Regions from separate parts of the Streptomyces sp. NPDC111606 genome, predicted to be linked through region 4. Evidence: riboswitches for the same ligand, from Rfam matches in the RefSeq annotation. Region 4 holds a riboswitch; each other region holds the start of a gene.

Region 1 (3,361 bases), on a different contig from region 4:
GCGAGGCCGTGTTGGATCCCAAGCTCGTGGTGCGGGGCACGAGCGGGCCGGCCCCGCGCGTCCCGTGACGGCGGCCGACAGGCGGCTCAGGCGGGCCGGATCACGCTGTGGATCGCCGACTCCCCTGCGTAGTAGATCGACTCCTCGCGTATGGAGGTTCCCGGGCCGGGGGCGTGGATCATCGTGCCGGTTCCGGAGCAGATGCCGACGTGGCCTGCATGGAACAGGACCAGGTCACCGGGCTCGGCGTGGGTGACGGCGATGCCACGGCCGGCGGTCGCCTGTTCCGGTGCGGTGCGGGGGAGGGCGATGCCCGCGGCCTTCCAGGCGGCCTGGGTGAGGCCTGCTCCGTCGTAGGCCTCCGGGCCCGTCGTGCCCCAGACGCAGGGCTTGCCGATCTGGGCGTGGGCGAAGTCCAGGGCGCGCAGGGCCCGGGTGTCCTGCGGGCCCGTTGACGTGAGGGCGGCGATCGGGTCGAGGGACGGGTTCGTGTCGAGGACCGGGTTCGGGTCGATCGCAGGTCCGGCAGCGGTGGTTGCCGGACCTGCGGTTGCGTTCCGGTCCGTGGCAATGGCCTGGCTCGCGATGACTACCGGGAGCGGGTCGGTGAGGGGGTCCGGCGTGGTGACTGTCGGGAGCGGGTCGGTGAGCGGGTCCGGCGTGGTGGTCCAGGGCGCCGGCGCGCCCCAGGCCGTCGTGCCGGCCGGGACCGTGGTGAGGCCGTTCGGCCCCTGTGCCTGCAGTGCCTGCCATTGTGCGTCGGCCGAGGGCTGTGCCTCGGCCGAGGGCTGTACCTGGGTCGGCGTGGCACTCCAGGTTTCGGTGACCGGCGCCGCCTCGATCGCCGCGAGCGGCGCGCTCTGCCGCGCGCTGTACGCGGACAACAAGGCGCGTGCCCGGTCGAGCTTGCGCTGGTTCTGCTCCTTGGTCGTGCGCAGAGCGGACCGCTCCTGCGGCTCGGCCGTGAGTTCGGCGGCCGGGACGGGCAGAGCGAGGGCGCTCCCGGCGGTCGTCTGCTGCAGCGCCTCCGAAGCGGCCGGAAGCGCGGCAACGGGCCCGGCGGTCAGTTCGGCCACGGCAGCCGTCCGGGTGGCCGCACCGGACGTCAGCTCGGCGACCGGCGCGGCGGGCAGCTCCAGGGCGCTGCGGCCCGACGACTCCCGCGCCTGATCGGGGCCGTCCGCCGGGCGCTGGGACCGCGTCCCGGCGGGGCGGTCGGGCATCCGGTCGGTCGGCAGCACTGCCGGAACAATCGGACCCACCTTCGCCCGGGCGGCGTCGAACCACTGCCGCGCGACGCTGTCGAGCGCGGGGTCGCTGCGCCTGCTCTCGTCGTCGCGGGGCGTGGCGGCGGCCCGGCGTGCGGTGTCCGTCGGCCGGTCGGTGCGCGCCCGCGATCCCGTCGCCGCCGCGCGGGTGGCGTTGAAGGTCCCCGTGTCCGACTCGGCCTGGTCGTAGAGGGAGCTGACCCGCCGGCTGACCTCCTCGCGGCTCGGCGCCTCGTCCGCGGCAGAGGGGGCAGCGTTGGCCGTCTGGGCGAGCAGGGCCACAGAGGTCAGGGCTGCCGACGCGAGTGCGGAATTGCGCATGCCAGGGAGGCTCAGTGCCCCCGGACGCGCGGTGCGTTCCGGCGCCATGGGTGACGTACTCCTTCCGTACTCCGCCTACCGAGTTAGCTGACGGGTTCGGGCGGTCGTCTCCGGAAGGTGTGCCCTACGGCCCCTGCCCCGAAGGGCGGTTGGGCCGATTCACCCCAAGTTCGGTTGGGTCCCCGGCTCCAGTGGACCCTTGCGGGTGCGCACCGGACTCGGCGGAGGCCGCGCGTCCCGGCGGGGTTCGCCGGAGGTCGTCGTGCGGTCCGATGCGTAACCTAACCAACTTGTGAGCCCCGCGTGAAGATTGACATGTGAAATGTCCGATACGTTTTTGTGACCTTCGACGCTCTGAGTGAGAAGGAGACCGGATTCATCTCGCGGCGCGCTGACTTCGCCACGCTTCGTAATGATCGAGGACCGTCTGCTCGATCGGACGGTAGGTAATGCCCAGCTCGTTCATGCTGCGGCTGTTGTCCACCTGGAACCGGATGCCGAGGTGCTTGCGGATGTAGTCCTGGCTCAGCCCGAACGCCGGGCCCAGGACGTGAACCGGCCAGTGCGGCAGCGCGGTGCGCGGGAGGCGCAGGTCACGGGGATGGCGGGCCCGGATCATGCGGGACATCTCCTGGAAGGACGTCATGGTCGGGGCGGCGAGGATGTAGCGGCCCTTCGCGTCCGGGTTCCGGGCCGCCGCGATGTGCGCGTCGGCCACCTCGCGCACGTCCACCGTGGTGAAGCTGAAGTCGGGTGCGCCGTAGAAGAAGTAGCCCTTGAACAGCTCCTCCAGCAGGAAGAGGCTGCCGGACTCGGAGGTGGGGGTGAGGGAGGGGCCCAGGATCAGGCCGGGGTTGACCGACACCATCCGCCAGCGGCCCTGGGCTGCCTCCGCGTCCCACGCCGCGCGTTCCGCGACCGTCTTCGCGTAGTGGTACGGGTTGTTCTCCACCGTGCTGGTGGTGTTGAAGTGGCGCTCCGACAGCACCGCGTCGTCCATGGCCAGTACGTCGGCGTAGTCGCCGAAGATCGCACCCACGGTCGAGGTGAGGACGAGTCTTTCGATTGTGGGTGTCCGCTCGACGGCCGCCAGCACATTGCGGGTGCCGAGCAGGGCCGGGTCGACGACGTCCCTGCTGCCGTCCTTGATCTTCTCCGGCATGAGGAACGGCGACGCCACATGGAACACCACCCCGCATCCGGTCATCGCCTCGTCGAAGGAGCCCTCGGCCAACAGGTCCGCCTCGAACAGGTGGAGACGGCCCGGATGTGCCTCCTGCATCTCCAGCAGGGGACGTACCTTCGCCGTGGCGGCCGTGCTGCGTACCGTGGCGTGGACCCGATACCCGCGCTCCAGCAGCCGTTTGACCAGATGACTGCCGACGAACCCGCTGCCTCCGGTGACCAACACGGCCGTCGACCTGTCTGCGCCCACCGTCACTCCTTCTCCCGCGCGGAAGCCGGGCGATCACGGTAGCGGCGTTCGCACGGGAGTGAGCGTTACTTCACCAACGGGGCAGCCGGCTCTCGTACTCCGGCCGGATCCGCCTCATGTAGCCGGTGTCGTCGCGGGAGCGCATCTCGGAATCCACGTACAGCCGGTGCAGCCGGTCCAGGGCGTCGTGGTCGAGGTCGACGCCGAGACCCGGGCCGGTGGGGACCGCGACCGCGCCGTCGCGCAGCTCCAGGGCGCCGGGCACGATCACGTCGTCGGCCGAGTTCCACGGGTAGTGCGTGTCGCAGGAGTGGTCGAGGTTGGGGATGGCCGCCGC
Region 2 (3,361 bases), on a different contig from region 4:
GGCCCTCTCCGCACGTGCACGCGGTGACGTACGCCTTCCAGGGCGCCCCCGTCCTCGTCCGCTCCCGCATACACACCGGCATCGACGCCGGCCGCTTCTTCCCCTTCGGTAACGACGCCGACCTGCCGCCGGACCAGCGGGAAGAGGACGCGCGGTCCGCCTGCTTCGAGTTCGAAGTGGGCGAGGGGACCTGGGTGTTGGGGCGGCCGAAGGTGCGGCTGCGGCTGACGTCGGAGGTGCCGCGCGGGCAGGTCGTCGCCCGGCTCTGCGACGTGGCACCGGACGCCTCCTCGACCCTGGTCACGCGGGGCGTGCTGAACCTGTCGGCGCGCCACGGCCGGGACCGCACGGTGCCGTGGGAGCCGGGCGCGACCGAGGACGTGAACTTCGAGCTGAACGGCATCGGCCATGCCTTCCCGCCCGGCCACCGCATCCGCCTGGACGTCTCCTCCGCGTACTGGGCCGTGGATCTGGCCCCAGCCCGATTCGGCGGCGGGCTTCGAACTGGAACCGTCGGCAAGCTCGCTGGAACTTCCGGTATGCGCACGTGCGTTGGACGAATCGACTGACGGCACAGCCATCATTTTCGGGGAACCGGAGCAGGCGGAACCGCTCGGCGTGAACTCCCCCATCACGCTGGACGAGCCCCGCTCCGAGCGCCTCGTCGTGCGGGACGTGGCCAAGGCCGAGTGGCGCCTCAAGGTCGACCCCCGGTACAACGGCACGCGCGTGTACCCCGACGGCCTGGAGTTCACCGAGGACGCAGTGGAGACGTACACGATCAACGAGTGGGACCCCCTGTCGGCCCGCACCCGCTCGGACTGGTCGATCCGCCTGCACCGCCCGGAATGGGGTGGGACGCAACCGTGCGCACCCGCTCGGAGATCAGCTGCGACCGGCATGACTTCATCGCCTCCGACGAGGTGATCTGCATGGAGGGCGAAGAGGTACTTTTCCACCGGACATGGGAGAAACGGACTCCACGGACAGCCGGTTAAAGGCGAGTTGGATTCATTGCCCGATTTGCCGCTCTTGTGGAAGCCAGTGAGTTGGGTCACTTATGCCGATTCATGGAACCGTCCTGGCAAACCCACGTCTCCCCTTGCCCCCAGAGCAAGTTGAGGCTTGGCAACCGCAAAGGATCAAGCGCCCCATTCGCACCAGACCATGGTCAACCGGCCAACAGGTGACCACGGCACTTGTTCCGGACATGTGCTCTCGCATACGTTCCCGCTCAGTCGGGCGGACGCCTAATCCTGCCGCCGCCCGAGTCATCCACCCACGCAACTCACTCACGCACGGCAGGAGCGGGGGACCCAGGTAAGTCGCTGGACCGGACGCCTTGATGGCGCGCCGGACCGGCTCGGGGTGAAGTCGCGCCGCCGCACGGTGGCACGGCCGGGCATCTCCCGCCCGAACCCGACAGCTCACCTCGCAGGCGCCGGAGAGGAACAGCGCCATGCCCCGAGGCAAGCACCGCCGCCCCCGCACCAACCCGCTCACCCGGCACGTCATCGCAGCCGGCACCGGTACCGCCGCCCTCGCCATCCCGCTCCTGAGCGCGACCACCGCGAGCGCCGCACAGCCGGCCCAGTCCCCCACCGTCGCGCAGGCCGCTCCCCAGGCCGCCGTGAAGGCCAAGACCCTCGCGTACACCACGAAGAAGGGCGACACGCTCTACGGCATCGCCGACCGGTACGACGCGCAGGGCGGCTGGAAGCAGCTCTACAAGGACAACCGCAAGGCCGTCGGCGACGACCCCCGTCTGATCCACCCGGGCCTCGACCTGGAGGTCCGGGCGACGAAGAAGGCGAGCTCGCCGGGCAAGTCGGCCGACAAGGCGTCCGCGCCCGCCAAGAAGTCCAACGTCGCCAAGGCCACCCAGTCGTCCGTGAAGAATTACCCGAACAACCTGGACGGCTGGATCCGCAACGCACTGGACATAATGTCGCAAAACGGAATTCCGGGTTCTTACGAGGGCATTCACCGCAACATCATGCGCGAGTCGTCCGGCAACCCCCAGGCCATCAACAACTGGGACTCCAACGCCGTCGCGGGCACCCCGTCCAAGGGCCTCCTGCAGGTCATCGACCCGACCTTCGCGTCGTACCACGTGCCGGGGACGGTGTACGACCCCTACGACCCGGTCGCGAACATCACGGCCGCGTGCAACTACGCGGCCGCGCGTTACGGCTCGATCGACAACGTCAACGGTCCCTACTAGGCCCTGGCGCGGGAGCCTGGCCGCCGACGACATGCCCTACCGGGCGAAGTCGGCCAGGCTCCCCGCGAACAGCCTCTCGAGGACGACGGCGATGCCGTCGTCCTCGTTCGAGAGAGTGATCTCGTCGGCGACCGCCTTGAGTTCGGGATGCGCATTGGCCATCGCCACCCCGCGGGCGGCCCAGTCGAACATGGGGATGTCGTTGGGCATGTCCCCGAAGGCGATCGTCTCGCGAGCGCCGAGACCGAGATGCTCGGCGGCGAGCGCGAGACCGGTCGCCTTGGTGATGCCGCATGGCTGGAGTTCGACGGTCCCAGGCCCCGACATGGTGACCGTCGCGAGGGAGCCGACCACCGACCGCGCCGTCGCCGCCAACTCGTCGTCGGACAGGGTGGGATGGCGCAGCAGCACCTTACTGATCGGCTCACACCACAGGTCGTCGCGGTGCCGGACGCGTACGGCGGGCAGGGTGGGGTGCGGCATCAGGTACCCGGGCTCGATGAGCGTGAGCCCGTCCACGCCGTCCTGGTCGACGGCCGCGTACACCTGCCCCACCTCGGCCTCGATCTTGCCGAGCGCGGTCTCCGCCAGCTCCCGGTCCAGGGTGATGGACCACAGCAGACAGTCCGCTCCGGCGTCGTACAACTGCGCACCCTGTCCGCACACCGCGAGCCCCCGGCTGCCCAGGACGTCGAGGAGCGGGCGCACTCTGGGCGCAGGCCGCCCCGTCACGACGAGGTGCTGCGCACCGGCCGCCGCCGCCTGCGCGAGCGCATCGAGGGAACGATCGGAGAGCGTGTCGTCGCCTCGGAGCAGCGTCCCGTCCAGGTCAGTGGCGATGAGTGAATATGCGATGGGTCGGGCCATGATCAGAGAATACGGACAGGAGGCCCCATCGACTCGACTCGAACCGGACGGCTGCTGTGTTCACATGCGTTGACACCTGTTCCGGTTCCAGTTCTGACTCCGCGCGGGCAACTTCCTTTTGCTTGTGGCGATTTCACCCCCACGTGGTGCCTGCGGACTCCTGGACGGCACCGACCCCCCTCCTGTCGATGTGGCCGAGCGCGGCGACCTGCTGATTCGCCGACCCCCGCGACGCGAGTTCTGCACTGCCCAAGACCCTCGCCTCACCCG
Region 3 (3,361 bases), on a different contig from region 4:
AGCTTCGGCGGCCCGGCCCAGACCGGCCGTCCGCTGTGGCAGCCGTTCGCCGGCTTCACGGCCGGCACGGGTAACCACGAGGCGCCCGTGCACGCCGAGGACGACGACTTCGTGCAGGCGGGCAACCTCTACCGCCTGATGTCGGAGGACGAGAGGGAGCGCCTGATCGCCAACCTGGCAGGTGCCCTCGCGCAGGTCTCGCGCGAGGACATCACCGAGCGGGCGATCGGCAACTTCCGTCAGGCCGACGAGGACTTCGGCAAGCGGCTGGAGGCCGCGGTCCAGGCCCTGCGCGGCTGAAACGACAACCAGCACTGGACCGCTTGCCGTGGCCGGTGGGCCGGGCCCCTTCGGGGGTCCGGCCCATCCGGCGTCCTAGGCGGGCACGTGCTGCCGTGCGGGTGCCCAGCAGCGGATGATGTCGCGGACCGAGACGATGCCCACGGGTTCCTCGTGGTCCAGGACGATCAGATGCCGGAAGCCGCCGTGCGCCATGGCGCGGGCCGCCTCCTCCAGGGTCCATGACGGGGCCGCGAACACGACGTTGTTGGTGGTGTGGTCGTGGGCGCGCTCGGCGTCCGGGTTCTGTCCGAGGCCGACGGAGTTGAGGATGTCGCGTTCGGTGAGGATGCCGATACCGCCGGCATCGGGGTCGTGGACCACGGCCGCGCCGATCCGACGAGCGGACATCAGCGCGGCAGCCTGGCGAAGGGTGTGGGTGGGGCCGATGGTGAGGACCACGGTGCTCATGGCGTCACGTACGAGCATGGATGGAGCCACCTCCTGAAGTGCCCCCGCACCGTTTGTTCATTGTTTCACAAATTCACAAGTGGGGGGACTCTCAGAGTGACAGGTAAAGAGGGGGTCAACAAGGGGGCGCTCAGTAGCGCTCGTAGTGATCGACTGCCTTGGCATGGTGGGGAGTTGTACCTGCACTTGGCGGGGACCTGCGAGGTTGCAGTCGATGATGGTTGCCGTTTGTCGTCCTGGGCCGTTCTCGGACGGCCCACCGACGGCCCAGCTTCGTGGCGAGCGTGGTAGCGCCTTCCTTCGGAGTTCGCAAGGTCGGGTGGCTGTTACCGATCATGAAAAAGAGGTCTTGGTCTGGGGACCAAGACCTCTCACTACTACGAGCGCCCTTTCGCGGGGTTGCCGCCTAGGGGCCGCTCCGCTGTCGTCCCTGCTTGGTGGTGGGGACTAGTCAAAACTCTTGGCAGTAGGTACCGACTACGACTCCTTGCGGACGTACCTGATGACTCCGAAGATGAAGCCGGACAGCACGATCGTTGCCACTACGCCCGTGCTGATCGCCCCGTAGTACGAGGCGTGATCCATTGTCCTTCGGAGGACGCCAGCGGTGCCGCCACCGATGATCCCCACCAGGATGATGATCACAGCCTCGAACTTCCGGATCTTTTTTGATCCGTCGTCCCCGTTCCCGCCGCTGGAACCGGAACCAGCCCCCGAGGCCTGGGAGCCGTTCTGCGTTGCCGTCATGGCTTTCTCTGCCTTCGTCAGTCGCCTGTGAAGGATGACCTGTCGGATTCGGGCTGGCGAAGTTGCCCGGCCGTGGTGCCCACGGCTTCACCCCAAGGGCTGCTCGTCCCGACCGTGGCTTGGTCGTTCCAGCGACCCGTCATGCTGGGTCCCCCACTCCTGCCGTCTCCGTGTGATCGACTGAATCCGGGGCGACGGCAGGACTCGACGTCCGCCCCGGACCGCCCCGCCGTTCAGGTAGCGAGGCTGTCTCGTGGGATGGATAGTGACTCAGGTCTCAGCGAAACGCCCAACCGAAACAGGTGTTTGTGGCGATACTCACCAACGAAGTATTTGGTAGGACAATCTGACTAATCTGCCCTGGTCAAACGGATGTTGACACTCCGTCAGAGGTGCTGGTTGAGCTTGGCAGGTGGATGCGCGTAGATACTCCCGGAGGGTCTTCAGTGTGAGTCGTTGCCCGGGATATGGATGTACGCGACACTCATGGGCGGCTCCGGGCGCTCACCATGTCTTGGGGGCGATTGCGCCGGCGCAGCAGCAAGTCCTCTATGGAGGGCCAGTGCGGCAGCGCTGTGCCGAATCGAGCGCGAGCCCGGGCGGGTTGAGGACCACAACTGACCTCCAGGAGCGGCTCGGGTCACGAGGCGCGGCGGAAGACGGTGGCGGGGCCGATGATGCGGGGGCCGAACTTGTCGCGGACGCGGTCGATGGCCGCTTCGGCGATGAGTCGGCACTCGCGGGCTTCGTCGAAGGTGATCTGGGTTGCGACTTGGTCGGCGTCGATGAGGTCCTCGCCCTTGAGGGCCAGCGCAGTCAGGCGTCCGCGTTGCAGGCCGGCCGCGTCCATGAGCTGGTAGGCGATGAGGCGCAGGTCGTCGTCGTGTCCGGACGGTTCGGCGAGGCGACGGGTCTTCTCCCAGCGGCCGCCACCGGCGAACGTCAGTGTGAGGGTGAGCGCACGGGCCGCCTGGTCGCGGCCGCGCAGCAGTTGCCCGAGGCTCACAACGAGGTCGAGGAGGGCGGCGCGGGCGTCGGCGCCGTCCAGCGTGTGCTGGGCAAACCTCCACCGGACGGTCGCGGCCGCGGGCAGGGCGCGGGGGACGACGGGTCGGGGGTCGATGCCGCGGGCCCGGTCGGCGGCGGTGCGGCCGGCGCGGCCGCCCAGCAGTCGCTGCACCGTGGCCGGCGGCACGGCGGCGAGCAGGCCGACGCTGTGGATGCCGTAGTCGATCAGCGTTTCGGCCTGGCGGGGGCCGATGCCGTGCAGGGCGTCGACCGGCAGCGGGGCCAGCCACGCGCCGGCCTCGCCGGTTTCGACGGCCAGGACTCCGCCGGGCTGTGGGATCTGGGCGGAGGCGGTGGCCGCGACCGTGATCGAGGGGCCGATGCCGACCCTTACGTCGACACCCAGGCGCGAGAGGGAACGTACGCGCAGGACCTCGCCCAGTCGGTGCGTGTCCGTGCCGTAGTAGCGCAGCGCGCCCTTCAGTTCCACCAGGGCAGCCGTGGGCGGCAGCGCCTGCACGACCGGGGAGAACTCTGCGAGCAGCTCCAGGACCTGCCGGTAGGCCTCCTCCGGCAGCCGGTCCGGGCAGCGCACATGCATCACCGTCGACACCCGGGGAGCCGTTCCGTCTTTGGTCATCACCCTCACCTCCCACACCGCACGTTATCGAACGTAAAATCGAACACGCGAGGGTGACAGGCCGGATCGCGGGCATAGAATCAAAAATGTGTTCGACGATCTGCCGCCCGACCTGGAGCGGCTCCATACGCTGCGTGTCTGGCATGCCCTCTGGGTGGAGCGCATCGACCGCAAGATCGCAGCCGTTCAGCGGCGCCAGGCCGAAGAGGAGCACGG
Region 4 (3,361 bases):
CGGACTGCTGCGCCTGGCCGGGGCGCCCTCCTTGGGCTGGCTGGACGTGAAGACGTCCGGCGACGTCGAGGTGCCCGTCATCGAGGCGGCCGTCGACGAGGAGCTCGCCCGCTTCGCGCAGGAAGGCCCCACCGCCGAGGAGATGGAGCGCGCGCAGGCCCAGCTGGAGCGCGAGTGGCTGGACCGGCTCGGCACGGTCGCGGGCCGCGCCGACGAACTGTGCCGGTACGCCGTCCTGTTCGGCGACCCGCAGCTCGCCTTCACCGCCGTGCAGCGCGTCCTCGACGTCACCGCCGAGGAGGTCCAGGCGGTCGCCCAGGCCCGTCTGCGTCCCGACAACCGCGCGGTGCTGGTGTACGAGCCGGTCGCCGACGAGGCCGAGGACCTGGAAGCCGCCGCCGACGGGGCCGCACCCGCCGGGACCACCGACGAGAACGAGGAGTCGGCGCAGTGACCGAGCTCGCCAGCATGGAGTTCCACCCGCAGCCCCAGGCCGGCCAGGCCCGGCCCTGGGCGTTCCCGGCACCGGAGCGCGGCAAGCTGGACAACGGCCTGACGGTCCTGCGCTGCCACCGCCCCGGCCAGCGGGTCGTCGCCGTCGAGGTCCTCCTGGACACACCCCTGGAGGCCGAGCCGAAGGGCCTGGACGGCATCGCCACGATCATGGCGCGTGCCTTCTCGGAGGGCACCGACAAGCACACCGCCGAGGAGTTCGCGGCCGAGCTGGAGCGCTGCGGCGCCACGCTCGACGCGTACGCCGACCACCCCGGCGTCCGCGTCAGCCTCGAGGTGCCCGTCTCCCGCCTCCCGAAGGCGCTCGGCCTGCTCGCCGACGCGCTCAGGGCGCCCGGGTTCGAGGACGCCGAGGTGGAGCGCCTGGTGCGCAACCGCCTCGACGAGATCCCGCACGAGCTGGCCAACCCCTCGCGCCGTGCCGCCAAGGAGCTGTCCCGGCAGCTGTTCCCGGCGACCTCGCGCATGTCCCGCCCTCGCCAGGGCACCGAGGACACGGTCGCCGGCATCGACTCCGCCGGTGTACGTGCCTTCTACGAGCGGCATGTGCGCCCGGCGACGTCCACCGTCGTGGTCGTCGGCGACCTCACCGGCGTCGACTTCGACGCCCTCCTCGGCGACACCCTCGGTGCCTGGACCGGCTCCCCGGCCCAGCCCCGGCCGGTCCCGCCGGTGACCGCGGACGACACCGGGCGCGTCGTCATCGTGGACCGCCCCGGCGCCGTCCAGACGCAGCTGCTGATCGGCCGTGTGGGCCCCGACCGGCACGACCGTGTCTGGCCCGCGCAGGTGCTCGGCACGTACTGCCTCGGCGGCACCCTCACCTCCCGCCTGGACAAGGTCCTGCGCGAGGAGAAGGGCTACACCTACGGTGTCCGCGCGTTCGGGCAGGTCCTGCGCTCCGCCCCGGACGGCTCGGGTGCGGCGATGCTCGCCATCAGCGGCTCCGTGGACACCCCGAACACCGGTCCCGCCCTGGACGACCTCTGGAAGGTCCTGCGCGGTGTCGCCGATGGGGGACTCACCGACGCCGAGCGGGACTTCGCCGTGCAGAACCTCGTCGGGGTGGCGCCGCTGAAGTACGAGACGGCCGCGGCCGTGGCGAGCACGCTGGCCGACCAGGTCGAGCAGCACCTGCCCGACGACTTCCAGGCGACGCTGTACCAGCAGCTCGCCGCGACCGGCACCGTCGAGGCCACCGCGGCGGCCGTGAGCGCCTTCCCGGTCGACCGTCTGGTGACGATCCTGGTCGGCGACGCGGCCGAGATCCGGGAGCCCGTCGAGGCCCTCGGCATCGGCGAAGTCAGCGTCGTGGCGGCCGAGTAGGGGACAGACGCGGCGCCCAAGACGGCACGCGTGCGTAGGGGCCCTGGTGACGGAAGAGTCACCAGGGCCCCTTTATGCCCGAATTGAGGGAGAGGTTGCCTGTCTGACCTGTGGGATGCACTACAAAAGGCAGGATCCGTTTGGGGATTGAAAGATGCCCCGTTTAGCGTCTTCCGGGCTGTCCGTCAGGCACTGCGCCGCGCCCGCGGCACCGGACAGCCATCGCCGAGTCCCCGTACGGCGCGAGCCAGGGGAGCCGGGGACCCATCGAAGTCCCTGGGGTGAATCGGACGCCCGCGCAGCCGCGAGGGGGTCCGTAGGAGACCTTCCTGCTCCGAACCCGTCAGCTAACCCGGTAGGCGAGAAGGAAGGAAAGGACCAGCCACTTCATGGCGTTCACCTGCGCCACCGGGAAGCGTCCCGCGGGCAAGCACCGTCGCCCCAGCCGCTTCGAGCGCACCACCGCCCGCGCCGCGGGCGTCGCCGCACTCACCGCCACCGGCGTCATCGGCACCCTGGCCGCCCCGGCGCTCGCCGCCGAACCGGCCGTCGAGCAGACCGGCCTCATCCCCGTCGTCGCCGTCGAGAACTCGATCGCCGACCAGATCGACGCCCAGGCCGCCGCCCAGGAGCAGGCCGCCAAGGAGGCCGCGGCCCGCAAGAAGGCCGCCGAGGAGGCCGCGCGCAAGAAGGCGGCCGCGCAGGCGAAGAAGGAGCGCGAGGCCAAGGAGCGCGCCGCCCGCGAGGCCGAGCGCAAGCGCCTGCTGTCCTACGTCGCCCCGATCTCCGGCTCGTACGTCTCCACCGGCTACAAGGCCGGCGGGGCCGTCTGGTCCTCCGGCAGCCACACCGGCGTCGACTTCCACGCCGCCAGCGGCACCTCGGTCCACTCGGTGGCCTCCGGCACCGTCGTGGAGGCCGGCTGGGGCGGGTCGTACGGCAACCAGGTCGTGATCAAGATGAACGACGGTACGTACACCCAGTACGGCCACATGTCGTCCATATCCGTCTCGGTGGGACAGACGGTCACCCCCGGTCAGCAGATCGGCCTGTCCGGCGCCACCGGCAACGTCACCGGGCCGCACCTGCACTTCGAGGCCCGCACGACGCAGGAGTACGGCTCGGACATCGACCCCGTCGCCTACCTGCGCTCGCACGGTGTGAACATCTGACGCCCCACCGCTGACGGCCCCCGCGTCTTCCGAAAGCCCCGGCTCCCCGAGCCGGGGCTTTCGGCGTTTCGAACGACCCGCTGTCCAAAAAATATCCATGGATTCCGGCCTCCCGTCGGAAATTCCGGCCGGTTGCAATAGAGTCACTGAACACACGTCATTCGTCGACGTTTCACGGGGATTAAGGCGGAGGTCGGTCATGCGTATTCCGGCGCACTCGGTATGCACCGCGATCCGGGACGACATCGTCGCCGGGGTCCACGCGCGCGGCGGCAGGCTCACCGAGGAACTCCTCGCCCGTCGCTACGGCGTCTCCCGCGTCCCCGTGCGCGAGGCCCTGCGCACCCTGG

The links. Region 4 has a riboswitch for cyclic di-AMP ahead of ACZ7M7_RS22055 (M23 family metallopeptidase). Riboswitches for the same ligand answer to the same signal wherever they lie in the genome.
Region 1: linked by a shared signal. The riboswitch ahead of ACZ7M7_RS19835 (C40 family peptidase) and the one ahead of ACZ7M7_RS22055 (M23 family metallopeptidase) in region 4 are both predicted to bind cyclic di-AMP.
Region 2: linked by a shared signal. The riboswitch ahead of ACZ7M7_RS39795 (transglycosylase SLT domain-containing protein) and the one ahead of ACZ7M7_RS22055 (M23 family metallopeptidase) in region 4 are both predicted to bind cyclic di-AMP.
Region 3: linked by a shared signal. The riboswitch ahead of ACZ7M7_RS10510 (hypothetical protein) and the one ahead of ACZ7M7_RS22055 (M23 family metallopeptidase) in region 4 are both predicted to bind cyclic di-AMP.

What each region holds. Positions count from the first base shown of each region.
Region 1 is NZ_JBVKBY010000005.1:250,752-254,112, reverse strand. It holds gene ACZ7M7_RS19840 (LacI family DNA-binding transcriptional regulator) at 1-68, shown strand, start outside; gene ACZ7M7_RS19835 (C40 family peptidase) at 87-1,589, opposite strand; cyclic di-AMP (ydaO/yuaA leader) riboswitch at 1,646-1,823, opposite strand; gene ACZ7M7_RS19830 (NAD-dependent epimerase/dehydratase family protein) at 1,966-3,024, opposite strand; gene ACZ7M7_RS19825 (glucarate dehydratase family protein) at 3,095-3,361, opposite strand, start outside.
Region 2 is NZ_JBVKBY010000015.1:140,110-143,470, reverse strand. It holds partial or broken gene ACZ7M7_RS39800 (CocE/NonD family hydrolase) at 1-998, shown strand, start outside; cyclic di-AMP (ydaO/yuaA leader) riboswitch at 1,280-1,454, shown strand; gene ACZ7M7_RS39795 (transglycosylase SLT domain-containing protein) at 1,460-2,224, shown strand; gene ACZ7M7_RS39790 (HAD family hydrolase) at 2,261-3,091, opposite strand.
Region 3 is NZ_JBVKBY010000002.1:587,845-591,205, forward strand. It holds gene ACZ7M7_RS10500 (catalase) at 1-300, shown strand, start outside; gene ACZ7M7_RS10505 (CBS domain-containing protein) at 376-768, opposite strand; gene ACZ7M7_RS10510 (hypothetical protein) at 1,228-1,497, opposite strand; cyclic di-AMP (ydaO/yuaA leader) riboswitch at 1,505-1,641, opposite strand; gene ACZ7M7_RS10515 (DNA polymerase Y family protein) at 2,138-3,145, opposite strand; gene ACZ7M7_RS10520 (DUF6233 domain-containing protein) at 3,234-3,361, shown strand, end outside.
Region 4 is NZ_JBVKBY010000006.1:110,040-113,400, forward strand. It holds gene ACZ7M7_RS22045 (M16 family metallopeptidase) at 1-454, shown strand, start outside; gene ACZ7M7_RS22050 (M16 family metallopeptidase) at 451-1,839, shown strand; cyclic di-AMP (ydaO/yuaA leader) riboswitch at 2,053-2,215, shown strand; gene ACZ7M7_RS22055 (M23 family metallopeptidase) at 2,229-3,011, shown strand; gene ACZ7M7_RS22060 (GntR family transcriptional regulator) at 3,211-3,361, shown strand, end outside.